Regions from separate parts of the Paenibacillus nanchangensis genome, predicted to be linked through region 1. Evidence: predicted binding sites of a transcription regulator. Region 1 holds the regulator's gene; each other region holds the start of a gene.
What was found. The regulator Rex, encoded in region 1, represses fermentation and respiration genes when NADH is low (regulators of the CRP and FNR family bind a similar motif). The targets are predictions, from matches to a motif close to TTGTGAAATATTTCACAA.
Positions count from the first base shown of each region.

Region 2: ACE6ED_RS10395 (flavocytochrome c) is a predicted target of Rex. The motif match lies at 6,145-6,162, and genes of this name have one in related genera.
Region 3: pflB (formate C-acetyltransferase) is a predicted target of Rex. The motif match lies at 1,891-1,908, and genes of this name have one in related genera.

Region 1 covers NZ_JBHOFD010000028.1:24,337-35,149, forward strand. The annotation lists gene dinG (ATP-dependent DNA helicase DinG) at 1-960, shown strand, start outside; gene ACE6ED_RS20865 (redox-sensing transcriptional repressor Rex) at 1,225-1,875, shown strand; gene ACE6ED_RS20870 (amidohydrolase) at 1,862-3,169, shown strand; gene ACE6ED_RS20875 (cell wall elongation regulator TseB-like domain-containing protein) at 3,200-3,712, shown strand; gene ACE6ED_RS20880 (hypothetical protein) at 4,430-4,963, shown strand; gene ACE6ED_RS20885 (AAA family ATPase) at 4,956-6,458, shown strand; gene ACE6ED_RS20890 (3-hydroxyacyl-CoA dehydrogenase family protein) at 6,588-7,460, shown strand; gene ACE6ED_RS20895 (acetate/propionate family kinase) at 7,457-8,665, shown strand; gene asnS (asparagine--tRNA ligase) at 8,871-10,166, shown strand; gene ACE6ED_RS20905 (DnaD domain protein) at 10,202-10,813, shown strand, end outside.
Region 2 covers NZ_JBHOFD010000011.1:51,547-62,359, forward strand. The annotation lists gene ACE6ED_RS10370 (AI-2E family transporter) at 1-861, shown strand, start outside; gene ACE6ED_RS10375 (hypothetical protein) at 908-1,681, shown strand; gene ACE6ED_RS10380 (siderophore biosynthesis protein) at 1,732-2,490, shown strand; gene ACE6ED_RS10385 (hypothetical protein) at 2,522-2,986, shown strand; gene ACE6ED_RS10390 (DUF1963 domain-containing protein) at 3,028-4,317, shown strand; gene ACE6ED_RS10395 (flavocytochrome c) at 4,538-6,127, opposite strand; gene ACE6ED_RS10400 (serine hydrolase domain-containing protein) at 6,492-8,015, opposite strand; gene ACE6ED_RS10405 (SMI1/KNR4 family protein) at 8,263-8,808, shown strand; gene ACE6ED_RS10410 (DUF2625 family protein) at 8,997-9,662, shown strand; gene ACE6ED_RS10415 (metallophosphoesterase family protein) at 9,713-10,573, shown strand; gene ACE6ED_RS10420 (hypothetical protein) at 10,584-10,813, opposite strand, start outside.
Region 3 covers NZ_JBHOFD010000005.1:191,125-201,937, forward strand. The annotation lists gene pflB (formate C-acetyltransferase) at 1-1,811, opposite strand, end outside; gene adhE (bifunctional acetaldehyde-CoA/alcohol dehydrogenase) at 2,066-4,687, opposite strand; gene ACE6ED_RS05650 (outer membrane protein assembly factor BamB family protein) at 4,945-6,264, opposite strand; gene ACE6ED_RS05655 (alpha/beta hydrolase) at 6,463-7,257, opposite strand; gene ACE6ED_RS05660 (Crp/Fnr family transcriptional regulator) at 7,571-8,287, shown strand; gene ACE6ED_RS05665 (formate/nitrite transporter family protein) at 8,540-9,328, opposite strand; gene nirD (nitrite reductase small subunit NirD) at 9,366-9,686, opposite strand; gene nirB (nitrite reductase large subunit NirB) at 9,718-10,813, opposite strand, start outside.

The sequences.
Region 1 (10,813 bases):
CTGCAGCTTTTCATGAAGCTGGGAGATACCGGCATTGTTTATTGGCTGGAGGCGAACAGCAACTACCGGGCCCGTTCGTTACAGCTGTACGCGGTGCCTGTGGACGTCAGCGCCCAATTGAAGGAATTGTTTTTTGACAAGAAAAAAAGCGTTGTGCTCACTTCCGCCACCCTGTCGGTCGACAAATCCTTCCAGTATATGATCGAGAATCTCGGCTTATCCGCAGCAAACGCGGAAGGACGGGTGATGACCGCCCAGCTGCCTTCACCGTTTAAGTACAGGGAGCAGGCGCTGGTGGTGATTCCGCGGGATTTTCCAAGCGTTAAAGGAAGCATCGGGGATTCGCGTTTTGTGGAGAAGCTGGTTCGTTCGCTTGCCGAGGCCGCCGTCTCGACGCGCGGAAGAATGCTGGTGCTCTTTACCTCCTACCGGATGCTGAAACAGGTATTTGATCCTTTGAAGGACGCGCTTGCCTCCGAGAATATCACCGTGCTTGGGCAGGGTGTTGAAGGGGGAAGCCGGACGAAGCTGATCCGGCGGTTCCAGGACAGCAGCGCATCCGTGCTGCTCGGGACCAGCAGTTTCTGGGAAGGCGTCGATATTCCGGGTGAAGCGCTGACCTGTCTGGCTATCGTCAGACTGCCGTTCCAGCCGCCAAACCACCCGCTGGCCGAAGCTAAAGCGGAGCTGCTGCAGGCCCAGAAGAAAAACCCTTTTATGCAGATGTCGGTCCCCCAGGCGGTCATCCGCTTCAAACAGGGTTTTGGACGGCTGGTGCGGACGGCGGAGGACCGGGGAATCGTTATTGTATACGATACCCGAGTAATTGAGTCTTATTACGGTAAATATTTTCTATATTCGCTGCCGGGGCCCAAAATGGAGCATATGCTGACCGAACAGCTGGTTCCGCGTATTACGGAATGGCTGGAAGCAGGAGCTGCCGAGGCCAGCGGAGAATAAATTTAGCTGCAAGCAATTCAAACGGTACCGGGGTGGAACCTTATCTGTAAGGGTTTTCCATCCGGCTGCCGGGCGAACCGGACCGCTGCCGTTTCCGGCTTTTGGCGGCAGGTTTGCCGTCAAAGCAGTTTGCGGACACAAGCAAGCGGTATTTGCTGCCGCTGCTCTATAGGGAACACACGCGGAACACGAACGGGGGAAGTTATGCCCGGAAGGAAGCTGCGCGGGTTACCCGGAAGGCATCTCTAACGAGGAGGATCATCGATGAAATCAGACAAAATATCGGAAGCGGTCGTACGCCGTCTGCCGGTGTACTTGCGTTTTCTGAACGAGCTGAACAAACGCGAAATCGCGACCGTTTCTTCCCAGGAGCTGGGGCAGAAGCTGGAGCTCAACCCGGCGCAGATCCGGAAGGACCTGGCTTATTTTGGCGACTTCGGCCGCAAAGGCATCGGGTATGACGTCTCGTATCTGATCGAAAAAATCCGGCATATCCTGAAGCTGGACCAGCAGATTAACGTAGCCCTTGTCGGCGCCGGTAATCTGGGCCATGCGCTCTCGAATTACAACGCCTATCTGAAGGACACGATGAAAATCGTTGCCATCTTTGATTCCTACCCGCCCAAAATCGGGCAAAAAATCAACTCGCTGACCGTGCAGCCGATGGAAGAACTGGCCGATACAATCCGGAGCCAAGGCATCCGGATCGGCATTATTACCGTCCCGGATTCCGAAGCGCAGGCCGTTGCCGATATCCTGGTCGGTTCGGGCATCGAAGCGATTCTGAACTTTGCGCCGGTTATTCTGAAGACGCCGCCCGAGGTACGGGTTCATGCGGCGGATTTCACAACCGACCTGCAAAGCCTAGCTTATTATCTGCCTGATGGAAAGGAGACCGCAAATGAGCAGCAATGACCGTAAATGGGTGATTCGCAACGGCCGGTTTGCCGTTAACTCGGCGGACCGTTCGGTTCTTACCGGCTGGATGATTGTGGATGACGGCCGGATTACGTACATAGGCGAAACCGAACCCGAGAATATAGAGGGAGTCCGCCAGGTGGACGGGAGCCGGCTGCTGTTTCTGCCCGGGCTCGTCAATACGCATGGACATGCCGCGATGTCGCTGCTCCGGGGTTACGGGGACGACCTTGCTTTGCAGGTATGGCTGCAGGAGAAGATGTGGCCGATGGAAGCCAAGTTTACCGGAGACGACGTATACTGGGGAAGTTCGCTGTCGATTCTGGAAATGCTCAAAGGCGGAACAACCACGTTCCTTGATATGTACGACCATATGGACCGGGTGGCCGAAGCGGCTGACCAGTCCGGCATCCGCGCTGTTCTGATGCGGGGCGTTATCGGTCTGTGCCCCGAGGACGTGCAGAAGGCGAAGCTGGAGGAAGCCGTCCGTTTTGCCCGCAACTGGCATGGCCAGGCGGACGGCCGGATTACAGCCATGATTTCGCCGCATGCACCGTATACCTGTCCGCCGGATTATTTTGTCAAATTTGTGGAAGCGGCGCATGAGCTGGATCTTCCGCTCCATACCCACATGTCCGAAACGCAGCGCGAGGTGGAGCAAAACGCCGCCGATTACGGCCTCAGACCCGTAGCGCATCTGGAGAAGCTCGGCATGTTCACGCGTCCGTCGCTTGTTGCGCATGCGGTCCATCTGACGGATGAGGAGATTGAGATCCTTGCACGCCACAATGTTGGGGTGTCGCATAACCCGGGCAGCAATCTTAAGCTTGCAAGCGGCGTCGCCCGTGTTCCCGAGCTCCTGAAGGCCGGCGTCACGGTTTCGCTGGGTACGGACGGCGCGGCGAGCAACAACAACCTCGACATGTTCGAAGAGATGCGCCTTGCGGCGCTGATTCATAAAGGAGTAAGCGGCGATCCTACGGCGGTGCCCGCGGCCGAAGCGCTGCGGATGGCAACAGAGTATGGAGCAAAGTCGGTCTTTTTGCCTGAGGTAGGACGCCTTGAAGTAGGAATGAAAGCCGATTTGATCGCCATTGACATTGATCAGCCGCATCTGCTGCCCCACTCGGACCTGTTATCCCATGCCGTGTACTCGGCGAGCGCCAAAGATGTGGCGCATGTGTGGGTTGATGGAAAACAGGTGGTTAAGAACGGCGAATGCCTGACGCTGGATGAAGAGCGGATCCGCCGGAGCGCCCAGCAGGCGTTCGAAGGTCTGCTGAAACGGTAAGCGCGCGGGGATGAGAGGGAGCGGAAACGGTTGAAAAGAAAGGGACAATGGATCGCACTCGGAACGTCGGCGCTGCTCTTGGTGCTGTTTGGACTCCATTTGATTTATGCTTACATTATGAAGGATCAATGGACCGAAAAAAGAGCGGCGGAAGCGGCCGCCAAAACCCAGGCCGGGCTGGTGGAGATTACGCGTGCTCAGAAATCGGTCTGGGACAGCCAATCCATCTACTGGACCCTTACCGGAACAGACGCTACCGGGCAGGAACTGATGGTTTGGGTTCGGTTTCAGCCGGGAGGCCAGCCTGCGCAAGGAGAAAACACTGTTCATGCCGAGCCGCTTAAGAACGGGCTGGATGAAACGCGGATGCGCGAGGTGATCGCCAAAGCGCTGCCGCAGGCATCGGTTGAGCGGCTTCTGCCTGGCGTATATGATGGCGAATACGCTTGGCAGCTGTTTTATAAACAGGATGAGCACTATTATTATCAGTTTTTCCGGTTTGCCGACGGCGCCGCCATCGGGAATCCGATTTACGTCAACTAAAAAAGGGCTGGGTGCGCGGTAGGCGCGCTCAGCCCTTTTTGGCTGTGTTTGGTCTGTGTTACATGGTCTGTGTTACATGGTACGTGTTACATGATATAGTTGCATCGTATATATTGGAGGATATATATTAGGTGATATATCAAACGGCATAGGTTACATGTTATAGGTTACAGGGTATGGTGTTACTTTGGAATGGGTGGAAGTGCTCTGCGAACGCATGGGATCCGAAAAGTGCCGGAAATTAAACATCCTGATCGAAAAGTTGACCGCCTGTTGATCGAGCAGTATATCAATGACAACTACATTATGATCTATCAGACGGTTATCGCAAACTAATACGGGATAAACTTAATCTCTGGTATTGCCAGTAAAGGCTGGTAGAGAGGTGGGATTCTGCTAAACCTCAAGAACTAATCCCCACCGTAAGCAGCTGTACAGCCGTGGTAAAACTAGTAAACTTGCAATGCAGCGATTTGGCAGCTAAAATTTAAAATATATTTCACAATCTGCTTCGAAAAAGTATATACACTGTGATATACTGTTACTTGTACGATTGCACGGCAAACAAATGCCTGATAGAATCTACACAGGCATTTGCTGATTGTGAAGTTTAGCTGTTGAGTGTGAAGTTTAGCTGTTGAGTGTGAAGTTAGCTGATAGTAGAGTTAGAGTTGCGCTGTCCATGCATCATGTGTTCAACCCGAAAGGAGAGGTTATATGAAACTGCGTCCTGTCGCTATACTGCTGACAGCGCTGCTGTCGGCTTCGGTATTGTTCGGCGGATGGTTTCTTTACCGTCAATATGCGGTCCAGCAACCGCTGAAAAAAATTGTTAATGATTATAAAGGAGTTAACGAATCTCATATTTCTATTACCCGCAACGAGGTCGCTTTGAAACTCGATTTGGAGCCTGGAACAAAATTACGTGAACTCGTTCAATATATAAATGCTGAAGGACAATCCGTTATCGGCGGCCGCAAGCTGAAGCTTGACGTTGAGCAGCACTCCAACAAACGTCTGGATGAATATTGGGAGAAAGCGATGTTCTCCGTCGCCGAAGCGATGGAGAGCCGGAAATACACGCTGATTCCCAGCACGCTGGACCGGCTGGCCCAGGAGTATGATGGTATCTCGGCAACAACGGAAATTGATGACAGCAATGTGTATGTGAGCCTGACAGACGGCAAGGAAAGCAAATTCGTGATTCTGCCGCGGCAACCAGAACGACTGGGGGTATGGACTAATGCCTAAATGGACCAAAGAAGCGGTGATCGGATTTGTGCCGGTGCTGCTTGTTTTCCTCGCATTCCTTGGACTTAATATTGTCCCGCTGCTGATTGGAGCCGCCATGATCGGCGCTCTGCTGATGCTCGCGCATTCTCGCGGCGGACTGACCGTCAATGCGGGAGCCGATAAGAAACGCAAAAAGAAAGGACCGTCCAAGCTGACATTCGAGCAGATCGGCGGCCAGGAGAACGCCAAGCAGGAGCTGCGCGAAGCGCTGGATTTCCTGATCCGGCACGAAGAGATCAGCAAATTCGGCATCCGCCCGCTGAAGGGGATTCTGCTCACCGGGCCTCCGGGAACAGGCAAAACGCTGATGGCCAAAGCCGCGGCCCACTACACCAATTCGGTGTTCGTCGCCGCTTCGGGCAGTGAGTTCGTGGAGATGTACGTCGGTGTGGGAGCGGGCAGAATCCGCGACTTGTTCAAAGACGCCCGGACCCGGGCGGAAAAAGAAAACAAACAAAGCGCTATTATTTTTATCGATGAGATTGATGTAATTGGCGGCAAACGCGAAGGCGGACAGCAGCGGGAATACGACCAGACGCTGAATCAGCTGCTGACCGAGATGGATGGAATCTACAGCTCCGACGAGCCCCGTATATTGCTGATTGCGGCGACTAACCGCAAAGAGATGCTGGATTCGGCGCTGCTCCGTCCGGGACGGTTCGACCGCCATATTCAAGTGGATCTGCCTGATAAAAAAGGGCGCAAGGCCATTCTGGAGCTGCACGCTTCGAATAAACCGCTTCACCCGGATGTCAATCTGGACAAAATTGCCGAAGAAGCTTACGGTTTCTCCGGCGCCCAGCTGGAAAGCGTAATGAACGAAGCCGCGATCTATATGATGCGCGACAATCTGACCGAGGTGGAACAACGTCACTTGGCCATGGCAATCGACAAGGTCATGATGGGCGAAAAGACGGACCGTGAAACCAACCACGAGGAGAAGAGACGGGTGGCGATTCACGAACTGGGACATGCCATTATGGCGGAGCTGCTCCGTCCGGGCAGCGTGAGCCAGGTTACCTTGACGCCTCGCGGACAAGCGCTGGGTTATGTGCGTCATAATCCGCAGTCCGAGCAGTACCTGTATACCAAAGACTATCTTGAAGATCAGATCATGATCGCGCTTGGAGGCGCAGCGGCGGAGGAAATGTATTACGGCGGCCGCAGTACTGGCTCCCGCGGAGATTTTGAGCAGGCGCTGAACATCGTGGAGACGATGATGAAGTCCGGCTTGACTTCACTCGGTATCGCCAATCTGCAGATGGTCACAACCGAAGAGCTGATGAAAGAAAACAGCAAGATTCTGGACGAGCTGATGATTCGCACACGAGAGCTGCTGGATAAACAAAAGAATGTATTTGCTTACTCCCTTGACATTTTATTGAAAGAAGAAGTTCTCTCCGGAGAACAATTTCGTTGTCAATTTCGTGACAGCGTCCTTTTACCGGCATAATTCTTTATGCCGGTTATTTTTTTTTACTTTTGAGCCGTGCTAAGATATTATTAAATGTCGGCTTTTTTGTTTTTTCGACAGAAAGGGTACAATACAAGTATAGATACCTGAAAGGATGGAGACTGTTGTATGAAGTTTAAGAAGATTGGCGTCATCGGCGGAGGCACGATGGGTCAGGGGATCGCCGAAATGCTGGCGGCCAAAGGCCTGGATGTGCTGCTCGTCGAGAAAACTCCGGAGAGACTGGATTACTCTTACAGTATGATCGAAACTAGCCTGGACAAGCAGCTCGAGAAATGGGCGATCACCCAAGCCGAGAAGAAGCTGATCCTGAGCCGGATTCAAAAAGTTGTTCATTTTGCGGAGCTTAGCTCGTGTGATATGGTAATTGAGACGATTACGGAAGACCTGGAAGCAAAGAAAAAGGTATTCAGCCAGCTTGACCAGGTGTGTCCAAGCAATATTATTTTGGCCAGCAACACCTCCACGCTCAGCTTGACGGAGCTTGCCAGCACAACGGCATATCCTGAGCGTGTTATCGGTATGCACTTTATTTATCCGGTTGGCAAAGTGGATCTGGTTGAGATCGTGCGCGGTCTGAAGACATCCGACACAACTTTTGAAGAAACGAAGGAGTTTGTTGACGAAGTGGTGGAGAAGAAAGGCGTTATGATTTACGAATCCCCCGGGTTTGTAACTTCTCGCCTTATTTGCCTGTTTATCAATGAAGCGATGCATGTGCTTCAAGAAGGGGTTGCCTCTGCTGAAGATATTGACGACGCCATGCGTATCGGCTACCAGTTCCAATACGGCCCGCTTGAGATGGCTGACCGTTTTGGTCTGGATTCGGTGCTTGCCGCACTGGAGCGGATGTTCCGCGAATACGGCGAGCTTAAGTATCGTCCGTCCACAATCCTGAAGAAAATGGTTCGCGCAGGACAACTGGGCATGAAATCGGGCGAAGGTTTCTTCAAGTACGACAAGGATGGTGACCGGGTATGAATATTCTCGTAATTAATGCAGGCAGTTCCTCGCTGAAATATCAGCTGTACAACATGGAAGACGAATCGGTTCTGGCGAAAGGCCTTGTGGAACGGATCGGGATGGAGTCCTCCATTCTGACCCACAAACCAACCGGCAAGCAGGAAGTAACCGAAGTGAGCGAAATTCTGGAACACACGACGGCAATCCGCAAAGTGCTTGCAAACCTGACCGACAAAGAGCATGGCGTGATCAGCTCGATCGACGAGATCAACGCTGTCGGACACCGCGTCGTACACGGCGGCGAATCCTTTAAGGCATCCGCATTGGTAGATGGTGAAGCCAAAAGTGAAATCCGCCGCTTGTTCGACCTGGCGCCGCTGCATAACCCGGCTGCGATCATGGGGATTACGGCCTCGGAAGTCAACATGCCGGGTATCCCGCAGGTTGTTGTTTTCGACACGGCATTCCATCAGACAATGCCGGAGAAAGCTTACATGTACGCGATTCCTAGAGTGCTGTACAACAAGTACAAGGTCCGCCGCTACGGCGCGCACGGCACTTCTCATGATTATGTAAGCAAGATCGCGGCGGAGTACTTGAACCGGCCGCTGGAAGAGCTTAAAATTATTACGTGCCATATCGGGAACGGGGCAAGCGTTACGGCCGTTCAGGGCGGCATTTCGGTGGACACTTCCATGGGAATGACTCCGCTGGAAGGCCTGATGATGGGTACCCGCAGCGGCGACATCGACCCGGCAGTAGTTCCTTATGTAATGAATAAGGAAGAGCTGTCAGTGGGCGAAGTGAACTCGATGCTGAACAAGCACAGCGGCCTGCTGGCGATCTCGGGCACAAGCAGTGATATGCGCGATATTATCGACGGCACCGAGAAAGGCGATCCGAACTCCACACTCGCCTTTGAAATGTACGAATACCGCCTCCGCAAATACATTGGGTCCTACGCTGCGGCTATGAACGGCGTGGACGTGATTGTCTTCACCGCGGGCGTCGGCGAGAACGCTTCGCTCCTGCGCGAGCGCGTACTGAATAATCTGACGTTCCTCGGCATCGAGCTGGATGCCGAAGCGAACAAAGTGCGTTCGGGTGACCCGCGCCGGATCTCCAAAGCGGGTTCCAAGGTCGAGGTACTCGTAGTGCCTACGAACGAAGAACTCGTGATTGCACGCGATACTTACCGGATCGTACAAAGCGTCAAAGGCTGAACCGTGTAACGGTTATTCCCGGGGAAGCCGGAGCGAGCGGGACCTTCCGTCCCTTTTGCACCGGCTTCCCTTCTTTCTCGGAAGGACCTTTTTTTCGGCGATCTGTCAAAAAAGGCCTCCGGCGGTAGAGACCGGTGATCTGCCGCTTGATGCGTGCAAGAATCACCGGAATCCCATCCAAGTTTAGAGGAGAGATGAAACGGGCATGGCGAACAAAACAGTGATCCGTAACGTGAACGAACACGTCGGACAAACCGTAACCATCGGCTGCTGGGTGAACAACAAACGTTCCAGCGGCAAAATCCAGTTCCTGCAGCTTCGCGACGGAACGGGCTATATTCAGGGAGTCGTCGTTAAATCCGAAGTGCCGGAGCAGGTCTGGGATGACGCAAAAAGCCTGACTCAAGAAAGCTCGCTTTACGTCACGGGCGTCATTCGTGAAGAGCCGCGCAGCCAGTCGGGTTATGAGCTGACGGTGACCGGCATTGAGGTGCTGCATCTGACCGAAAATTACCCGATTACACCGAAGGAGCACGGGGTAGACTTTTTGATGGATCACCGTCACCTGTGGCTGCGCTCTTCGAAGCAGCGGGCGATTCTCGTTGTCCGGGCGGAGATTATCCGCGCGGTTCAAGAGTATTTTGATACCAACGGCTTTACGCTGGTTGACCCGCCGATTCTGACGCCAACTTCGGCGGAAGGCACGACAAACCTGTTCCACACCAAATATTTTGAAGAAGATGCGTACCTGACCCAGAGCGGTCAGCTGTATATGGAAGCAGCGGCGATGGCGCTGGGCAAGGTGTATTCTTTTGGCCCAACCTTCCGTGCGGAGAAATCGAAAACCCGCCGTCACCTGATCGAGTTCTGGATGATCGAGCCGGAAATGGCGTTTACCGATCACGAAGAAAGCTTGCGTGTGCAGGAGGAGTTCATTACCCATGTCGTTCAATCCGTGGTCAAAAACTGCCGCGCCGAGCTGGAAGCCATCGGCCGGGACGTATCGAAGCTGGAAGGCATCAAGGCGCCATTCCCGCGGATTACGTACGACGATGCGATCAAGTTCCTGAATGACAACGGTTTTGAGCTTCCGTGGGGTGAAGATTTTGGCGCTCCGCATGAGACGGCGATTGCGGAAGCTTATGACAAACCGGTTTTTATTACGCATTATCCGGCCGGCATCAAAGCTTTTTATATGAAACCTCATCCGGAGCGCCCGGAAGTGGTGTTGTGCGCCGACATGATTGCGCCGGAAGGTTATGGCGAAATTATCGGCGGCTCCCAGCGGATCGACGATCCCGAACTGCTGGAGCAGCGCTTCAAAGAGCATGATTTGAGCATGGAGACCTACCAGTGGTACATGGACCTTCGGAAATACGGCACGGTTCCGCATTCGGGTTTTGGCCTAGGACTGGAGCGCACGGTGGCCTGGATTTGCGGTCTGGATCATGTCCGGGAGACCATTCCGTTCCCGCGTACGCTGTACCGTCTTTATCCGTAATGCCGGCTGACTTGAAGAAGAAAGGAGTGGCGTAAGTGGAGGGCGATGCGTGGAAACGTTGGAGCGCTGGGGCTGCATTTGGCTTGGAGAGCGGAGCGGCCGTCATTCCTTACGCGCTTCTCAAGCATTACCGGAAACTGAACCTCAGCGGGAGCGAAGCGCTGCTGCTGATCCATCTGCTTTCCTTCCGCCAGGTGGAGGGGATTGAATTCCCTTCGCTGGAAGACCTTCAGGCTGTCACGGGACGCAGCGCACCGGTGCTGTCGGGGGAACTGCAGCGGCTCATGAAAGAAGGTTTTATCGGGATTGAAGGCGAAAGCGACGAGCTGCGGGGGATTCATTACGAGCGGTACGATTTTTCGGGTTTGTACGCGAAGCTTGGCGAATTGCTTGCAGAGCAGGCCCGCGAAGAAGCTGAAGCCAGACGGCGGACGCTGAATCAGGGGGCAGGATTTCCCGGCCCCCATCAGGAGTCAGGTTTTGCCGGCGTCCATCAAGGGCCAGGGTCCCCTGGTGTCTACCGCCGGGAGGACAAACCTTCCCGTCCGGCGCAGTCCGGTCTTTTTCCCGGCGATGATCTGGAAGAAGAGGGGCTTCATGAGCGCAGTCTGTTCAGCATCTTCGAAAAGGAATTTGGGCGCCCCTTG
Region 2 (10,813 bases), on a different contig from region 1:
TTTGGGTCGGGACTGATGATCCTGACCATCTGCTCGGTTTGGGTATGGCCGGCACTGCGGTCGCAGATCAACAGCTTTATTGAAAACGCGCCGGAATTCGCCCAAAATGTGATCACCCAATTGCAGCAGCTGCAGCACAATCCCATTATTTCGCGGCTGACGCCGGGAGAAAATGACGATATGTTCGTCCGGCTGACCGGTTACCTGGATACGTCGCTCAACTGGGTGACGGACAATGTCTCTCAGATGTTTGCTTTTTTATCGGACTTTATGCTGGTAATTGCGACTTTTCCGATCCTCCTGTACTTTTTGCTTCGGGATGATTACAAGCTTCCCTCCAAACTGCTGCTGCTGTTTCCTGCAAAAATCCGGACGGAAGGAAAACAGATGCTGGCCGAAATGGATGCCGCGCTCAGCAATTTTATAGCCGGACACGTCATTGTCAATATCGGTTTATGTATCCTGCTCTATATCGGCTTTCTGAGCATTGGCCTGCCGTATTCCATGCTGCTGGTGATCGTCTCGTTTTTCCTGAACTTTATTCCTTTTATCGGCGCGTTTCTGGCGGGTGTGCCCGTGGGAATAGTAGGGCTGATGGAATCACCGATGATGGCGGTCTGGTCGATTGTGATCGTGATCGTTGCCCAGCTGATTCAGAACAATTTGCTGGAGCCGCTGGTGTTCGGCAAACAGCTGGATTTACACCCTTTAACCGTAATCGTCTTGCTGCTCGTAGGGGGGGATTTGTACGGAATTTTAGGCATGCTCGTCTGTATCCCGGTGTATATGATCATCAAAATCGCACTAAGGCACAGCTATGAAATGTATATGAAAAGCAAATCGGCCGATCCGCAGTTATAAAAAATAAAAGCGGAGCGGACCGTTTAGAGCAAGAAGGGGAACTAAAATGAACGGAGAACTGCATCTGCTGTTCCGAATCGCGGCACTCGGCAATGGTTATTTGCTGGACGGGTATGCCGATTCGGCCGCAGATCTGGATTCGGACGCCCAGATTCGAGTACGTTTCGAGGACGGGCCGGACGAATTCGTCTGGCGGGAGTGGCTTGACAAGTTGAAGCAAACGGGCTGCCAACGGCTGCTGCTGGTAAGCGGCGATTCAGCTACGGCCTGGCATACAAGCGGGTATGCCGGCGGGGGGCCTCCCGCGGGAATCATGGCGATTGGCGCGCCGGAGACGGTGCTGTGGTCGGTCCGGTGGAAGCTGATCGGTCAAGGCACCCCGCGGGCGCGCTGGGAGGTGCGCTGCACCCAGACTCCCGGCGGCAGTGGGACGGACGTGCTGAGGCGTTATGTTCCGATGCGGACGGCGGCGGAGGAGCTCACGGGCGCACTGCGGGAAGCCTCCGGTCTTGCGGGAGCGATTCGTTTGCCGTTTTGGAGCAGCAACTTTTTTGAGCCAGCGCTGGCTATTGCAGAGGGCAGGGCGAAGCTGCCCAAGTTGGCATTTGCTCTTCCCGCAGCCTATTCGGAGGAGGCATCCCGTCTGCTGCAGGCGGCCTATAAAGCCTGGGTTTTTGGCGGGATGGGATCATGGAACGACGACCCGCCAAATGTAGCATGTCAATACGGCCTGGAGCGCGAATTCGAAGCCTGCTCAGCGAGACTGTATACCGCATTGCTGCAGGCAGGACAGGCCGCCGTAAACAGTGTGGTTTTTTAGTGATATTGACTGAACCATGAAAACATTGAAGTGCAAAGGAGCTGGATACAGTGAATATTCCTGAGCAATACATACGCGTTTTTCCTACTTATGAATCGGTGTTTGAAGGCGAACTGGAGCGCTGCCGCCGCCATCTGCTGCCGCTGGTGTCCGTAAATCTGAAATGGCTGAACGAGGAAGAAGACCAGTGGGTCCATTTTGTTTCGGCCAAAGAAATTTATGAAGGCAGCGTGGGGCAGTCGACGGCTGATTATCACAAGAATTATACCCGTGAGGATACGCTGGGTTTTGATGTAACGGCGGACGGCAAATACCGGTTTGAGGCCGATTGGAACTATTTTCAGCTGGAGCAGGAACCAGGCTCCGAATTGGAGCAGGCGTATACGGACAATGAAACGGATTATGCAGCGCGCAAGCTGTTTTTTGAAAAACGCGGGCATCTGTATCCTTACGCTTCAAGCTTTGACGAAGGCGCTGTGTCCGAGGAAGACCTGTATAAGGATTTCATGGCCAAAAAAGCATCAGGCTGGGGGACGGATCTTCCCGAAATCAACGGCGTTCTCGACGACCTCGCGTTTCAATCCGATGAGGAGCAGCAGTTCATCAAAAAATACAACGAGTCTATTGAAGAAATGCTGAAATTTGAACAGACCAATCTCCTGTATGTGCCAAAGACGCCGGATGGAAAAACGTTTGCTTATGTCGGGCGCTTAACCGGTTATTTGTTCCAGGCCTATGGTGCGGATGCGCTGTACCTGTTCTATGACCGCGGGCTTCGCAAAGCGGTGGTTTGTTTCGAATACACCTGAGCATTAGGGCGTTCTAAAGGAGGTGTCCCGTTTGAAATACGAGTTTCGCATGATGGGTCCGATTGTTGATTTGGTGGAGTATCCGGATGCTGGCGAGGAGGAATACCTGTCTAGCCAGGATTTTCAAGCGGTGATGGACGCGCTGCAGATCAAGGTGCCGATTGGCCGGATTTATGCGCGTTTTTTTGATTCCCCGCTGCATACCGGCGATGTGCTGGTGTTTGGTGCCAAGGACACGAAGGTCTGCATTGTGCTGGACACCTATCGCGATCCGCTGGACCAGATGGACATGATCCGGTTCGGATGGCGCTGCTCCGACAAGGATAAGCCGCTCCTGCAGCGGCTGTCCAGACAGCTGTACGACAATTTGGAATATGGCGTGCATTATGAAGAGGGGCATTCGCCAATAAGCGCCATGCTGCGTGAAGACCAATATCCCAAAAAGCATTATTATGTAACGGTTTTTGAACAGCAGGTAAAATATTATATCGAATAAGCTCTGCGGCGATCCAAGCCGTGTGGAATGAGGTGGTTAATATGACCGAAAGGCTTCCCTGCCGCACGGAGGGATGCAAGGCGACGATTCTCCCTGCAACAGCGGCAAAAACCGGCGGATACTGCATGCCCTGCCATCAGGAACAGCAACGGCAGGAGCGGCAGGCGTATATCGAAGCGCACCGTAAAACTGTTAATCCTTATGAAGGGCTAACGGATCCCGTCGAAATTATCAAAGTCATGCATGCTCCAAGACGCCATGATCCTCTCATTCAGTGGGTCGCTTATCCGCTGCCGCGTGAGCAGGTGTATGCCCGGCTTACGGATCTGGAAGCAGCGGCGTTAATCGATTATGCGAGGGAATTGATTTCCGAAGAGGATACGGACACGGCGGAGGAGATCCTGGGTTCGCTTGTAGTCTACCGGGATACGGACATCTCCGGTATCCATAATCTCATGATGGATAAAAACATTTACACCACGCCTTTACTTTATAAGGATGCTGCGGAAGCAACACGGGACCGGCTGCTGCACCTGGCGGAGCAGGACGAGGAGCACGTGAATGGCGTGCTGCTTGCTTTAAGCTGGATTGGAGATGAGGCGGTAGTTGCCAGGCATTTGGAGTGGCGCAGCCATCCCCCGGCCTGGGCCGGCAACCTGTATGTACAACCCGTGGAATACACTGTAGAAGCAGGCTGGGAGTTGACGCCTGACGGGAAGCGGAGGGAGCTGGTTCTCGGCAGCGCTTATGCCATTGTGCAAAAGGAACCTGCAGATGATGAGCAGCCGCTCTCCTCTGCCGCTGTATTTATGACCGGGAGCAAGAATAGCTGCCCATGGTGCGGGCGCAGGTTGACCTGCCTCGCCGATGTGGATGCCGCCCATCCGTCCCTCAGCAGCCTGATGCTGAAGCAGGAACGTTTGCGGATCGAAACCTGCGAGCACTGCGGATGTTACGGGTTTATTTATATGGAGGCCGATCTTTCGGGAACGCCAGTATGGAGCGTACATAATCAGATTCCCGATTACCTGGCCGATATTCCGGACGAGGAAGAAATGGCGCCGACTGCACCTCCGCTTGTTTTGTCGCCTGTTCCCCGTTCCCCTTATTACGGAGCAGTCTGGGCGCTGTCTCAGCAGGATTCGCAGCTAGGCGGATTCCCGGGTTGGGTGCAGGATGCGGAATATCCCGTTTGTCCCTGCTGCGGGCGGAGAATGACGTTTGTGGGGCAGATCGATTATGCCGATTTTGTAGAGTACGGGGAAGGCTTGTTTTATATGTTTGTCTGTCCGGATGACCGGATGACCGCAACGGTATATCAGCAGAGCTGAGTTGTCTATGATTCGTACCGGGCAGCCGGCTGGTGCAGGAGAGGTAGCAAGAGGGAGGGGTTATTTGTTCCGCTGCAGAAGCTGCGGCGAATATTTGCTTTATACGAATTAATGTAGTTGGCACTCATACAAAAACAAGCGCCTGGAGCGGGGATCCGTCCAGGCGCTTGCTGCGTAATCAGCTTCAGTTGACCGTTTCGCCGTTTATCCGGTGGACCGGTTATTGCGCGGCGGCGTATTCCGCCGATTTGATGCCGGCTTGACGGCCAAAAATGATAATTTCCGCCACCGAGTTGCCGCCGATGCGGTTTTGACCATGCAGTCCGCCTGTAACTTCCCCGGCTGCAAACAGTCCCGGAATCGGCTTGCCTTCTTTGTTCAGCACCTCGGTGTTGGTGTTGATTTTGACGCCGCCCATCGTGTAGTGGATGCCGGGGCCAATTTTGATGGCGAAAAACGGTGCCGCGGACAAATCGTTGTCCATACCGGTTGTTCTTTCAAACTCGGCGTCTTTTTTGTTCTTTACGGCGCCGTTCCAGGTATCCAGCGTTGTTTTCAGCTGGTCTGCGGGAACCTTAATCGATTCGGCCAACGCTTCAATGGTATCGGCTTGAATCACAAAGCCCATTTTTTCGTACTGCTGAATCGCTTTTACCCGGGTTTTTACGCCGGAATCAAATACGAGATAAGCCGATTTCTCCGGCAGGGTGTTGATGGCTTCGGTGACTTTGTCGCGGGTGGTAAGTTCGTTAACGAACCGCTTGCCTTCGCTGGAGACAAGAATCGCGCCTTCGCCGCGCACTGCTTCACCGATCAGATACGATTTTTCCTGCTGAACGGTTGGGTGAACTTGAATCTGATCCATATCGACGGTTGTTCCGCCGAGCTTCTCGATCATCGTGATGCCGTCGCCTGTGCTGCCCACCTGGTTGGTGGTCACATAACCTTTCAGGTCGGGTCTGACTTTGGAGATCATGTCCATGTTGGCGCCAAACCCGCCGGTAGTCACAACTACGGCTTTACCCGTGATGGTTTTTTCATCCGTCTGGTTAAAAACAACCTTAACGCCGTTCACCTTGCCGTCCTGCTGCGTGATCTCCTTGACATCGGCATTCACGAACAGCGGGATTCCTTGTTCCTGGACGTTTTTGACCAGGCCTTTGACCAGGTATTGGCCAACGGCAGAGCCGTCTTCCGGACGGTGGGTGCGTTTCTCGTTCATTCCGCCGGTGATCGTAATGTTGTTCAGCCGGATCCCAATGGAATCGAGCCAGTCAATGGCGGCAGCGGAGTTGTCCACAAAAAAGCGGAGCATTTCTTTGTCGTTGGTGCCATGTCCGCCTTTCAGCGTTTCTTCATAAAACAGGTCGTTGCTGTCCTCAATGCCTTGTTCTTTCTGGAACTTCGTTTCGGAGGCGTTCATCCCCGAAGACGATTTGGTAGTGTTGCCGCCGGCAACCGGCATTTTTTCCAAAATGACCGGATTCATGCCTTTGGCTTTGGCTTCCAGCGCCGCCGACATACCGGCGCCGCCTGCGCCGACGATGATCAGGTCGTAGCTGTCTTTCAGCTGATCGTAAGGCGTATAGCTGGTTTCGGAAGCGCCCGAAACGGCTTCTACGGATTTGGTGTCACTGCTTGCGTTCTTGTTCTCGCCGCCCGGCGCTGCCGACGGAGCGGTGCTGGCGGAAGGCGCCGCGCTGCTGGCGGCTTCCTTGCTGTTTCCGGCATTGCTGCCGCTGCCGCATCCCGCGATGACAAGCAGGAACGACAGCAGGAGAAGAAGAGCGGCCGATGATGTCTTTTTCATAATTAGGTATTGCCCCCTTGTGCATAAATTCACAATTATCATAGCGGGTAACCGGCGTTTATTGGAAGTTTGCGTAACTAAAAAAAACGTTTTGTAATTAAAGTAACCAAATCTTCCGGTTATCTTAATCAGCCCCTCCGGTTTCCTCTATTCCCTTCTATATAGACTGAACTTTAGGAGGACAGGTGGGGCGGAGCCGCCACTGCGGCCAATTTGGGACTTCCGGTTGCTGTTATTTTCGGAGTTCTTGAATGAAAGTCTCAGATAGCGGTAGAACTCCGAAAATAAAGGCAATCGCGTTCGCTCCTCCATCTCCAAATTGCCTCCGCGACATCTCCCTTTTCCTGTCATTCAATATTTCAGTCTATATAGCTGGTGATTGTTCCCCGCTTTTCTTTAATCTGTGCAGGCGCAGAGTATGAATCCATACCATCAGCTTGGCAGCACCCATCCCGAGCGATAGGATACTCAGGCCAAAGACGAGATGCCCAACTCCAGGCAAAAAGGAGAACACCACTTTCCATGGGGCAAAAATATGGCTGGGACCATATAAAACCGTAATCGGCAGCACGACATGAAACAAAAGCAGGCCCATTGCGAATAAGCTGATCCGCAGCGGGGTAAACCGGATTCTTTTTTTTAGTTTAAGCAGATTGTAAACGGACACTCCCAGCATAATTACCAATGCTGCACATGCTATGTCAACAACAATAAGTGTACCGGTAATGCTGCCTGCATCCTCGTCCGGCTCGAGGCCATGCAGAATATCAAGAATTCCATCAGCCACCATACTTAATTTGAAGCCTCGAACTAAATAATCATGTGTATTGACCAATACCACAACACCTAAATTTCCGTCCAGCTTGATATCGGAATGAAAGCTCTCAACGTCACCTGCATGCTGAACAATACCATTAACGATCTCAAAGCCCATGCCGTATTCACCGCCGGTGGTAGGATCTTTTATGGCCGGCTGATGCATCTTCACAACACTTTCTGCAGCAGCCACACTGCGGTCACGGAATTTACCGCCATTGATTTGCGCAATTAAATAATGGGTCATATCTTCTGCGCTTGAGATCAGATACGCGGATGCAAGCATAGATTGGTTGTCCGGCTGCTCAAAAGGAACAATGAAACCAAAAACGGATTTGTAGCCTGTGGCCAATCCATGTAGTTTCGCTTCAGGCGTAGAAGTAAAGCTGTTGTTCATATCCAAAGGAGAATAGATATGATCCTGAATATATCCAGCATAAGACTTGCCGGAAACGGCCTGAATAATTCCGCCCAGTATATCGTAATTAAAATTGGAGTATTGAAACTTGCTGCCGACGGCCTCGGTTAATGGTGTGGTTTTCAGATTATGGATAAGTTCATCTATCGATGGCACCGTGTTGGTAAAAGCCGCCCGCCCATGTAATGTGGACAGCCCGCTGTTCTGATTCAGCAGATGCCGGACGAGGATCGTTTTTGCCGCTTCCTTGTCGGCAAGCTCAAAGTCCGGCAAATAGCGCTGCACCGGCGCATCCAGGTCAATTTTGCCTTGTTCAACTAATTGCATGATGGCCAGCGCTGTAAACGATTTGGTGACGGAGCCTAAAATGAAAGGGGTTTGCGCGGTAACAGGCTGGCCATCGGAGCCGGAAATTCCATACCCCTTGGTGTAGACGGTCTGGTCTCCCTGCACAACGCCGACAGCCACACCCGGAATATCCAGCTTTTCGCGCATCGTTTCCACAAATTTATCAATTCGGTCCGTGTCTAAAGCAAGTGGTGGAGCCGTTTTCGCATGGGCTATCCCCGGTTGCAGTAAAGGCAGCACGCTGCCGGTGACCATAACCAGCATGATTATAAATGTTTGGATTATGGTCCGCAGTATTCTTTTCATCTCTCTCTTTACCTCTTCTCCTTGATTCCGTCCCTTTTTGGCAGACGTACGGATTAAGAATATCAGTTCAACCTTTCGGTACTATTTCGTTAATCTTAAATTAATCTTAACCGGCTGATGCAGAAGCTTACGTCTCGTCCCAATAGATTCATATGAGAGCGATTCGCCAATTTGTCCTTCTCCTGGAAACAGCTATAATAGAAATCATAGGTTTATAGAAGCCGAGTTCTTAGGGGTGAGCGTGCGTATGTTGTTAACCATAAACGAAATCGCGGAGAGTCTGGACCGTAAATTTATTCCGCTGGCGGATGTAGTAACCGGTCTTAGGCTGGTCAAAAGAGCCAAACCGCTTGCCGGGCTGGAAGAGGCGGAGCAGCGGCTGGGTACCGTTTTTCCCGAACCGTTCGCCCGTTTTATATCCGCGTATGAGCTGGATGATTTTTCGTTGAATAACGTGATGTTTGGTGCGGAACAGGATTACGTGGAAATGATCGTGGCTATGAACACAACCGCTTCGTTTGACCAGTGGTGGAGCGGGGAGACGAGGCCTTCCTCCTGGTTGGGTATTGCGAACTCCGATCCGTACGGGATCTTTTTGAACACGGACAGCGGCGAAGTCTACGCAGTAACAAGTGAAGACGAATGGGGCAGCTGGCGGAGTGCTGCTCGGGATTTTGAATCTTTTATCCGCGCGCTCGGTACGGCCTATCTCCTGCCGGTCAAGGCGGCTGAGCTTGCTGCTGAAGCAGGGTCGGAGCATTTTGAGTTTTGGGAGTGGGCGGCGACAAGATAAGCCGTTCAGTTCCCTCCATCCATCCGGACAAACACTGCAGTGCTTTGAGGCCTGCGTTTATCCGTACTTCCTGCGCTGGGGGCGGGAATGGGTTGAAACAGACTGGAATCAGCGAAAGGGCTGCAACCATCGAAAGGCAGCAATCATCGAAGGATGAGGCGGCAGCAGCATTAGAAAGGGGCGAACCAATGAATACCTTATCTGTAGAAGCGCTTGTTGATAAAGAAAACCATGCCTGGTCGGAGCTCAGGGAACTGCTTAGCGGCGGGAAAAATCAATACCGTGTAATCCCGCCAGCGGAAGGCGCGCCGGAGAAAACGCTGTATCTCCTTCAGGTCAGCACCCGGTCTTATCTCGGGACAATCGCTTATGAGACGGGCGGGATCGTCTTTGATTACGGCTGGCTTACTCTGCTTGGCGCTGGCGGGGAGGGCATTTATGGAAATCTGGCCGGGTGGAACGGACTGCAAAGCGCTGGCGGGACGCCGTCCCTGTCCGGACTGCTGGTGGTGGCTTATGACGCTGCGGGCGGTTTTTTTGCGCTGGATACGGGGCGGTTCGGCCGGACAGGCCATATCTATTATTACGCGCCGGATACACTGGAATGGGAATCGACTGAACTCGCCTACTCCGGTTTTATCGGCTGGTTGGCGGAAGGGGATTTGGATCAGTTCTACAAGACATTTCGCTGGGAGGGCTGGCGGAACGAGCTGAGTGAACTTTCGGCCGGGCAGGTGTTCAGCTATTACCCGCCGCTCTGGACGGCGGAAGGCGGAGGCGAGTCCAGTACCAAAACGCCGGTTACGGTGGCGGAAGCCTGGGAAGCGGTTTGCGGCAGCAGCAATGACGGGTAGGGAAGATTTTGTCCCTTCAGTACAGGGCGTACAGGACAGGGAGTGAGGTTATGAAATCAGCTAAAAAAGGAAGCCGGGCACTGCGTATCGTCAGTCTTGACGACCAGCCGGTGGATCAGCTTCCCGTCACTTCCGCCCAGCCTGGCGGAAAAGGGGCGGCACATGTCTGGCTGCCTGTCTATGCAGGTCAGATTGCGGGCCTGCCTGAAGGGATCGACGGCCTGATTATTGCCTCCGATCTGCAGGGAATTTCGGGGCACAAGGCTGTGGGAGAGGCGCCCGACAAGCAGATTGGTGCAGAATTGGCCGAATGGCTGCCAATTCTGCTGGAGGCAGCGTTCCCGGCGCTCCAAATGGACAAGGTGATGGTGCTGCTGTGCGGCGATTTGTACGGCGATCCCGCCAAAAGAGGCTCCAGCGGCGACCCGCTGCCCGTATGGAACGCCTTCCGGCGCTCGTTCCAGACGGTAATCGGCGTGGCGGGTAATCACGATTTGTTTACACCCGAAGGGGTGGAGCAGATGCAGATTACGCCGGGAATCGACTATTATGACATTCCCAAAATCTCAGAGCATCGCGGAATAAAGGCCGCAGGATTGGGCGGTGTGATCGGGAGGGCAGACAAACCAAACCGGATGCCGGAAGCGGAGTATCTAGGCGTGCTGCACAGGCTTCTCCGGAGCGGTCCCGAGCTGTTAATGCTTCACCAGGGCCCTGATGTGCCTTCCAGGCTGCTGCCTGGCGAACCCGGCATCCGTCAGGTGCTGGAACGGATGCCGCCGCTGCTTGTCGCCTGCGGCCATGTGCACTGGGAGCAGCCGCTCGCGGAGCTGGATAACGGGACCCAGGTGATTAACGCAGACGGAAGGGTTTATATTCTCGCCCGTGCTGCGGAGGGTGGGCAGCATTGAAGTAACCGTCTTACAACCGGAGGATCCGCCGGTAATGCAGATGGTCAAGGCGGTCCGCCCATTCCAAATCGTCATCTCTGTTATTCCGGAAATAGACGGCGACAGGGAGATACCCCCAAAAGATCCCGCCGCCGCTGCAAATGGCGTTTCCGCCGTCTCCGCCTTTGCTGACGGCCTGTCCTTCCGGCGAGACGGTAAGCTCAATCTGGTAAGGATCGCCAAGAAAACAGAGGCCAAAGC
Region 3 (10,813 bases), on a different contig from region 1:
GTCAGGATCGATTGCGTCGGCAGTGCGTTACGGTATGCGTGATGCTTGCGGATCATTGTCATGAAAGATTCTACCAGGTCTACCGCAATGCTGTCGACAGCGTCGTCGTTGTTGCCGTAGCAAGGGAATTCGCCTTCGATTTCAAAATCAACGGCAATGCCTTCTTCGTTGCGGATCGGTTTAACTTTCGCATATTTAATCGCGCTCAGGGAGTCGGTGGCTACCGACAGGCCGGCGATACCGCAAGCCATTGTGCGCAGGATGTCACGGTCATGCAGAGCCATTTCGATACGTTCGTAGGAATATTTGTCATGCATGTAGTGAATCACGTTCAGCGTGTTCATGTACAGCTTAGCCAGCCATTCCATCATCGGTTTGAAGCGTTTCATTACTTCTTCGTAGTCCAGATATTCGGACGTGATGCGCGGATATTCCGGACCAACTTGAACGCCGGATTTCTCGTCCACACCGCCGTTGATAGCATACAGCAGCGCTTTAGCCAGGTTGGCGCGTGCGCCGAAGAATTGCATTTGTTTACCGATACGCATTGCGGATACGCAGCAGGCGATACCGTAGTCGTCGCCGTAGATCGGGCGCATCAGATCGTCGTTCTCATATTGAATGGAACTGGTTTCGATCGATACTTTGGCGCAATATTTTTTGAAGCCTTCAGGCAGTTGTTCCGACCACAGTACAGTCAAGTTTGGTTCCGGAGCCGGACCCAGGTTGTACAGCGTGTGCAGGAAGCGGAAGCTGTTTTTCGTAACGCGGGTTGTTCCGTTAACGGACATACCGCCGATGGATTCCGTTACCCAAGTCGGGTCTCCGCTGAACAGATCGTTGTAGTCCGGTGTACGCAGGAATTTAACGATCCGGAGCTTCATTACGAAATGGTCAACAAGCTCTTGCGCTTGTTCTTCTGTCAGCGTGCCTTCTTCAATGTCGCGTTGTACATAGATATCAAGGAAAGACGATACGCGTCCGAGGGACATTGCCGCACCGTTTTGTTCTTTGATTGCGGCCAGGTAGCCGAAGTATACCCATTGGAACGCTTCTTTGGCAGTGTTAGCCGGTTTCGAAATATCGAAGCCGTGCATTTCGGCCATTTGCTTCAGTTCATTAAGTGCGCGGATTTGTTCCGACAGTTCTTCGCGGAGACGAATCACGTCATCCACCATCGAATCCACTTCAAGGTTGATTAGATCTTGTTTCTTCTCTTTGATCAGGAAGTCTACGCCGTACAGCGCTACGCGGCGGTAGTCGCCGATAATGCGGCCGCGGCCGTAAGCGTCCGGAAGACCAGTGATGATGCCGGCTCTGCGCGCAGCTCTCATCTCGCTTGTATATGCATCAAATACGCCTTGGTTATGCGTTTTGCGGATATTCGTAAACATGTCGACGATGCCTTGAGGAAGCTCGAAGCCGTAAGCGTTACAAGCGTCGATCATCATCTTGATGCCGCCGAAAGGCTGAATGGAACGTCTGAACGGCGCGTCAGTTTGAACGCCTACCACTTGTTCCTTGTCTTTGTCGATATAGCCAGGTTTGTGGGAAACGATGGTGGATACCGTATTAACGTCCACATCCCACACGCCGCCTTTTTCTCTTTCTTCCTTGCTCAGCTGGGAGATGATCTTCCACAGCTCGTTCGTGTTGTTAGTAGGACCGACCAGGAACGATTCGTCGCCTTCGTACGGTTTGATGTTCTGTTCAATAAAATCGTTAACGTTAACTTTCTTGGACCATTTACCCTTCTTGAAGCCGCGCCATCCGGATTTCACATCTTGTACTTCTCTTTCAACCACCGACATTTAAAATCCCTCCATCTATATTTAGTAGAGAACGCGGGCTTGAAGGTTGATCCCGTGTCTCGCGATCCCAAGAGGCTGTTTGTTCAAATTTTCACAATTAGTAATGAACTCTTTGGGACCTTGTTGCTATATAAACATTTTAGTTTATTTTCTGAAAAAGCACTGTGACAAATATCACCTTTTCGGTGATATTTGTCACTTCTATCCAGTCCCAAAGCGTCCACTCTTTATTTAATTACCCATTTATTACATTTTTAGTTGTCAAAGCGGCCGTAGAATGCGTTCCGGTATACATCGGCCAGTTCACTAACCAGCGGAAGCTTCGGATTGGCGGTCGTGCACTGATCTTCAAATGCGCGGTCAGCCAAGTAGTCGACGCGGGATTCGAAGTCGGCTGGATCGAAGCCGAGCTGTTGGAACGATTCCTCGATGCCAAGCTTTTTGTTCATCTCGCGGATCGCATTGATCAGGCTGTTGACGCCTTCTTCGGTCGTGCGGGCCGGCAGTCCCAGAATACGTGCGATCTCGGCATACCGCTCGTCAGCTACAAAGTGGTTGTATTTCGGGAACGAAGCGAACTTCGTCGGTTTTTTCGCATTGTAGCGGATAACGTGCGGCATCAGGATGGCGTTGGTACGTCCATGAGCCGTATGGTATTGACCGCCCCATTTGTGCGCCAAGCTGTGGTTGATGCCCAGGAATGCATTGGCAAAAGCCATACCTGCAAGCGTCGAGGCATTGTGCATTTTCTCGCGGGCAACTTTGTCGCCGGTCAGCGCGGATTTCTCCAGGTACTGGAAGACCAGTTGGATTGCTTTGATTGCAAGACCATCCGTGTAGTCGCTCGCCATAACGGAAACATAAGCTTCGATCGCATGAGTCAATACGTCCATACCGGTGTCGGCAACTGCGGTCTTCGGCAGGCTGTATACAAATACCGGGTCGATAATCGCTACATCCGGTGTCAGTTCGTAGTCAGCCAGCGGGTATTTCGTGTTGTTACCGGCAGTTTTGTCAGTAATTACTGCAAAAGAGGTTACTTCAGAACCCGTACCCGAAGTTGTCGGAATGGCTACGAATTTAGCTTTGTTGCCGAGTTTAGGATACTTGTAAACCCGTTTGCGGATATCCATGAATTTTTGTTTCAGGTTGTTGAAATCAACGTCCGGATGTTCGTAGAACAGCCACATGCCTTTCGCAGCATCCATTGGCGAACCGCCGCCCAGTGCGATAATGCAGTCCGGCTGGAACCGGTTCATCATGGCCGTGCCTCTTTCAACGGTAGTGGTCGAAGGATCCGGTTCAACTTCCGAGAAGACTTCGATTGCTACAGGAGTTTGACGCTGGCGGAGATAATGTTCAACGCGCTCCACATAACCCAGCTTCACCATCATCGGGTCGGTAATGATTGCAACACGTGTGATATCCGGCATTTTGGCCAGGTACTGCGTCGAGTCTTTTTCGAAATAGATTTTATCCGGCACTTTAAACCATTGCATATTCACGGTACGACGATTCACCCTTTTCACGTTGATCAGGTTAATGGCAGTCACGTTCTGCGATACGGAGTTGCGGCCATACGATCCGCAGCCCAGCGTCAGCGAAGGAATGTTCGTGTTGTAAATATCGCCGATTGCGCCATGGGTCGACGGCGAATTTACGAGAATACGTCCGGTTTGCAGGCGGTTCGAGAATTTCATAATAACTTCTTCGTTGTTCGAGTGGATCGCCGAGCTGTGTCCCATACCGCCGAATTCAACGATTTGCGCAGCGCGCTCGATGCCTTGGTCGGCATTTTTCACTTTGTAGCAGGCAAGCACCGGGCTCAGTTTTTCAGCGGAGAGCGGATATTTCGGGCCTACGCCTTCCAGTTCGGCTACCAGAATTTTTGTTCCGGCAGGAACTTGGATACCGCACATTTCAGCGATCTTCGTAGCGGATTGACCGACGATTGCCGGGTTAACCGCACATTTCTCTACATTCATTGCGCCGGATGTCAGCTTCGCAGCTTCCTCTTTGTTGACGAAGTAACAGCCGTTTGCGATCATTTTCTTCTTCACTTGGTCAAAAATCGCTTCTTCTATAATAACAGCCTGCTCGGATGCGCAGATCATGCCGTTGTCAAAGGTCTTCGACAGGATGATGTCCGTTACGGCCTGGTCGATATCCGCACTCTTCTCAATGAAGGCAGGCACGTTGCCAGGGCCTACGCCGAGAGCCGGTTTGCCGCAGCTGTAAGCCGCTTTGACCATTGCCGATCCGCCTGTTGCGAGAATCAGCGCTACGTCCGGATTGTTCATCAGGGCGTTGGTTTTATCCATCGTCGGCATTTCAATCCATTGGATGCAGTTCTCAGGCGCGCCGGCTTTGACGGCTGCATCGTGCAGGATCTTGGCGGCTGCCGCACTGCACTCTTGCGCGGATGGATGGAAACCGAATATAATAGGATTACGCGTCTTGGCTGCAATCAACGCTTTGAACATCGTGGTGGATGTCGGGTTGGTTACCGGTGTGATGCCCATTACGATACCGACCGGTTCAGCTATCTTCTGGAAGCTGTCGTAAGGGTTGTCTTCAATGACGCCTACAGTTTTGTCATATTTAATACCGTGCCAGATATACTCAGTGGCGAAGATGTTTTTGGTGATCTTGTCTTCGTATACGCCGCGGCCGGTTTCTTCAACTGCGAGCTTGGCCAGATACATGTGTTTGTCGAGTCCTGCCAGTGCCATGGCATGAACGATATTGTTCACTTGTTCCTGGTCGAGCTGCATGAATTCTTCAGCGGCTTTCTTAGCTTTATCAACTAATGTCTGAACATATTCTTCTGCGGTAGGCTGCTTTACTTGGGCGGGCACTTCATTCTTAACTGCCATCTTCCCTCGTCCTCCTGTCAATTTATGTTTGTTTTTCTCTACACGTTGATCATAACACATCTATGTCGTCTTGCATAGTGAATTATTTCACAAACTATAAAATTTTTTTGATTTATTTTCAAAGCGCTTTCATTTCCAGCGTGCTGCATTCCATGCTAAAGAGCCCCCGAAAGCAATCCGGAGGCTCGATATGTTCAGATGTGTTCGCTTGAGGTTAAATCTGTCAGCATGTTCAGGAGAGCTAAACTAACGAGTGGTTAAGGAGCCTTCAGGCTTTGAGGCTCTTTAAAGGCAAGCAGCCGGCCGTTAGCCTGTATGATAATCATTCCGCTTTCGGATAGCGTCCGGCCGAATTCGCTTCCCCTTGCCTCCAGCTTTAGTACAGGCTCAGCCTTAGCAAGGCTGATTGCTATGACACTTCCATCCGTAAGCGCAGCATACAATCCCCGGCCGATCAGTTCAAAACGGGCAATCGGCAGATCGAGCCCAGTCGAGTAGGACACCGTCATTTTGTCGGCCAGCTTAACCCCATACAGTGAATACCCGTCAATAAAAAGAATCCGTCCTTCATGCGGTCCGGCCGCATATTGCAGGTTTTTCCCCACACCTTGGGGGGTATAAAGCTCGGGCTTTGTCTTGGACGGATCTGCTTTTAACGGATAGGCATACACCTTGGACCCGGTTATGATATACAACTTGCCGTCGGCAACCAACGCTTCTCCGCCCCCGCCGCCGGGTTCAAGTTTGGAAACGTCGATTTTTTCCGGATTATAGGCCGTCGATTGAAGCACCTTGCCCGTCTTCATATCAAGCGTATCCAGCGTCGTCAGCGGAAGCTGCTCCAGCAAAGTACTTTGTCTCTGCACAATCGCCTTGCCGCCATCTACATAAATGGGCAAAGCTTGATTGGAGTTACGCCAAATCGATTTTCCCGTCTTCCCGTTAAAGGCATGAAGAACGGTATAGGAATAAGCGCCCGATTCATACCCCTCGGCTAAGACAGTATCCCCGTCCAAGAGAAGCGGTCCCTGAATCGGCCACTCGTAATTGTCGGTCCACAGCAGTTTGCCGTCCTTTACATTTAACGCTTTTAGATCTCCATTTGCAGCGACGATAATCCGCTCTGTGTTAACGGCCACCTGCCCAATATCGCTAAGTTTGACCGCAGATGTCCACAAAACTTTGCCGCTGCCCGCATCAAAGGCACTCACTTTTCCTCCGGACGATGCCGTGTACACCCGATTTTGCGCTACCGTGATCACCCGGCTCAGCCCGCTGCCCGATTTCCAGACGGTTTTCCCCGTTTTGGCATTGACTGCAAGCAGCTGGCCTTTTTTCAGAGTAAAGATCTTGCCTCCTGCTGCTGCCGCATATACGGGATCGCTGCTTTTCTGGTTTTGTTTATCGATGTCCAATGTCCAAAATGGCTTTATCACCGGGACTTTTTCGGACAACCCCCAGTTGCTTCCTATGAATGTGGTGCGCGGAGCAGCATTGGCAGTTTCTGCTGATAAAGAAAGAGGCATGGCCAACACCGCTGCCGCTATCATTCCGTATATCCATTGCTTTCGTTTCATCTAACATCGCCTCCCGACTGATTGGTCTTTTGATTAGACGCGTGATCTGGTAAAAAGTTTCAGCTCCGTTGTAAGGCCAATTCATGTTCATAAAGCCGTTTAAACAACTGCAAACCCCTACCTCAAACAAAACAAGAAAAAACAGCCGGACGGCTGCTTTTTCGCGTCATTGCTATTTATGATTCCGAAACTTTTAAATTACGCAAACCCGTTGCATCTCAGCCACGAAGCGCAGGCGCCGCTCCAGGTCTTGACATGGGCGTCATCCTCCGCGAGACCAAGGCCGTGCCGTCCGTGTTCATACACATGCAGATCAAAGGCAATCCCCTGCCGTCTCAGCGCCCCAGCGAGCAGCAGGCTGTTCTCAACCGGAACTGAAGCGTCATCCGACGTGTGCCACAAAAAGACGGGCGGGGTTGCCTGCTTCACGTTCCGTTCGGTGCTCATTAATTCCACCAATTCGGGATCCGGCTGCTCGCCCAGCAGGTTCTGCCTGGAGCCTGCGTGAGCGTAGGGATCCAGCATGGAAATCACCGGGTAACACAAAATCATCAAATCCGGCCGGCTGGAATGGCGCTCAACCGGGTCGTTCGCCCGCGCATCGCCGCCGTCAAAATGAACTCCGGTCGTGGAAGCGAGGTGCCCGCCAGCCGAAAAGCCGAGAATCCCCACCCGTTCCGGATCGATCCGGAACATCTCCGCGTACCGTCTGACGGTACGGATGGCGCGCTGCGCATCAAGAACCGGCGCTGGATACTGGTAGGGCGCCACGCGGTACCGCAGCACAAACGCGGAAATGCCAAGCGTATTCAGCCATAACGCCACCGGCTCCCCTTCATGACCCGCTCTTCCGCCATATCCTCCGCCTGGACATACAATAACAGCGGGGTTGTTCTCCCCGTCAACGAGATACGGCGTGATCGCCGGACAATCTTCATCTTCTGCGCCTTTGGCGCCTGGCGCTCCGCCCGGCCACAGCAATAACGTCTCCATTGCCACATCTTCATCCCCTTAAAATGCCGAAAAACGGTGATTATCTTCTGTATCTCTCACCTTCCCCGGTAATGATCTTTCAGCAGGGAAGACTTCTCTCCAACTCCATCCTTAAGTCTACCAAGCGTGGAATGGACATGCAATCCTAGTGCAAGAAACCTCACTGAAAAACACTCGTTTGAAGTGAAAATAATCACAATGTTAAAAATTCGACACTTTTTCCCGCTTTTCTATTAACCATTAAGAGGAATTTCGGGTTATAATTAATTTAAAAATTTATTGAAAAACTGAGGGAATAAAGGGGATATCGATTATGAACGAATACACCAATGTTATCGAAGCCCATGGCAATACGAACTGTTTCTCGGAACAGAACTTCAACCGGCTTCTTGTTACAATGAAGGATCGTGTCATTCCGGAAGGCTCGCATTTGTTCTGGGAAGGCGACTATTCGGATAAACTGTTCTACATCCGCCGCGGCCGGGTCAAACTGACCAAATCAACCGATGAAGGCAAAGAGCTCATTCTGTATATGTACCAAGCGGGAGACATGGTAGGTCAAGCCGACCCTTTCTTCAGCACAAAACACAGCTTCACCGCCGAAGTCATCGAGGATAGTGAAGTGGGCGTCATTGAACAAAAGGACCTGGAGATTCTGATCTGCCAGCACTGCGATTTTGCCATTGATTTCATGAAGTGGATGGGGATTCATCACCGTCTGACCCAAACCAAATTCCGGGATCTGATGATGTACGGCAAGCCGGGCGCACTCTGCTCGACCCTGATCCGTCTCAGCAACACGTATGGCGAGAAAAACGGAGATTCCATTCTGATTAACAAAAAGATCACGCATACCGACCTTTCGAATATGATCGGAGCCACGCGCGAAAGCGTCAACCGCATGCTTAGCGATCTGCGCAAAAAAGACGCCGTGGAATACGAAAACGGCATGATTGTGATCAAGGATTTGGGCATGCTGCAGGATATCTGCCACTGCGAACTGTGTCCAAACGAGATTTGCCGAATCTAACCGGACCTTTTCTAATTTATACCCTTTATTCTCCTCTTTGAATCATATCGAACCGCAAAAAGTTAGGCGTCCTTCGGGACGTCTTTTTTTGATGGGTGCATGCCGCAACATAAAAAAATAGGTCAGCCAGAAATCTCTGGCTGACCTAATTATACGAAAAGCCGCCCCACGCCTTCCGGCAATGGAGCAGCCTCTTGAGATAACCGCTTGTTAACCCTTTAAAAAAGGTTCCTATTCGCTTAGCCGCGGCAATCAGCCGCGTTTGGGTCCGCGTACCGGCGAGATCAGCCAATAGATCATGCCGACAAATACGCCGCCGCCGATAATGTTGCCCAAGGTGACGGGAATCATGTTGTGCAGCCAGCCGGCCAGCGAAATGGTCTCCGGGTGATTTGGCAGCAGCAGCGCCACGCTCAGCAGCGTCATGTTCGCCACACTATGCTCGTAGCCGCTGGCGATAAAGGCAAGCAGACACCACCAGATGAGCATCAGCTTCGCTCCTTCGCTTTTGGCGCGGGAGGACATCCAGATCGCCAGGCAGACCAGCCAGTTACACAATATGCCGCGGAAAAACAGCTCCGAAAAAGGCAGCGACATTTTTTTGGCGGAGGCGGCAAACAGCAGGTGTTCGGGAGGAGCCGCTTTGAACAAGCCCGTTCCCTGGATCAGCAGCGCCAGCAGTACCGCCCCGGCCAGGTTGCCGAAAAAGACGACAACCCAGTTCTTCAGGGTATCCCCAACCGTCGTGCGTCCCGACAAGGTACTAATCGTAAAAAACATGTTATTTCCGGTGAACAGCTCCGAGCCGGCGAAAATAACCAGCGTCAGCGCAATGCCGAATGTGCCGCCCATCACCAGCGGCTGGAAGGGAGATTTGGCCGCCGCCAGCGGCGCTCCCAGGGTAAAGATCAAAATAATGCCGATTCCGACATAAGCACCGGCCAGCAGCGCCGCCAGAATATACCTGGGCAAGCTTTCGTTCATTTTATCGCGTTTGGCGACAGCGGCCTGCGCGATGTTTTCCACGCTCTCCGTAAACATCCGACTTCCTCCGTCTCTAGATCAAATAAAAGCGTTGCTACAGTTCTACAATAACTTCGCCGCCGTCCAGCATAACCGGGAACGTAGCGACACGACCCTCGTCAGGCGCCTGTACTTCACCTGTCGTCAAATCGATTTTCCAGTCGTACAGCGGATCGTATAAATAATGTCCTGACACGATTCCTTCGGCAAGCGGACCGCCTTTAGGGTGCGGATTTTTGTTCTCTACAGCGAAAAACCGTCCGTCGGAGAGGCGGAACACCGCAAGGTGTCGTCCGCCTGCTTCCACTGCCCGCCCGATCTGGGGCAGAAAATCTCCGGCATGGCCTAGCGCATAACGTACTTTCGTGGTCTCCATCATGGATCTCTCCTTTGCTTATCTCTCAAAATTAGGCTTTGAGTTCCTGGAACAGAGCTTCGCTTGTCGGCTCGTCGTTCAGCATTTTTTTCCACGGATCGTTAACCTGTGCAAGCGCGAATTCGATTCGCTGCGCCAGCGCTTTGCGCTCCGACTCGTTGCCGAGAATCACTTCCTGGATGTGGGCCAGACCCATACGCTCCACCCACTCCGAGGTGCGCTCCAGATAGTTGCCAGTTTCACGGTAGTACTGCATGACAGCGGAGCAGATTTCGATCAACTCGGCATCGGTTTTCACTTTGCAGAACGAATCCGCAATCCGAGGCTTGATCCCGCCGTTGCCGCCGATAAAGATTTCCCAGCCGCCGTCGTTGCCGACGATGCCGATATCTTTGGTGCAGGATTCCGCACAGTTCCGCGGACAGCCGTTGACAGCCATTTTAAATTTCGCCGGGAAGTCAAGCCGTTCGTACTTGCGTTCCAGCAGCGCGCCCATTCCCATCGAGTCCTGGGTGCCGAAGCGGCAGAACTGCGAGCCTACGCAGGTCTTGACGGTACGGAGCGATTTTGCGTAAGCATAGCCTGACGGCATATCGAGTTCGGCCCAGACTTTAGGGACGTCTTCTTTTTTGACGCCGATCAGGTCAAGACGCTGGCCGCCGGTTACTTTTACCACTTTCACATCGTACTTCAGGGATACGTCTGCAATTTTCTTCAGGTCTTCCGGTGTCGTTACCCCGCCGTACATCCGCGGAACAACCGTAAACGTGCCGTCTTTCTGGATGTTAGCGCTGAGCCGCTCGTTGACAAACCGCGATTCTTTTTCATCTTCGTGCGTATCCGGGTTCAGCATGCCAAGATAGTAGTTGACCGCCGGACGGCACTTCGAGCAGCCTTCTTCCTGCTTCCAGCCCAATACGTTCATGACTTCCTTCGTCGTTTTCAAGCCTTTGGCTTGAATTTCGGCCACGATCTCATCCCGGCTAAGCGTTGTACAGCCGCAGATTCCCTGTTTGGCGGACTGCTTGAATCCGTCGCCGAGGACATACTGCAGAATCTGCTCCACAACCGGCTTACAGCCGCCGCAGGAACGGGTAGCGCCCGTGCAGGCTTTAATTTCGTCCACC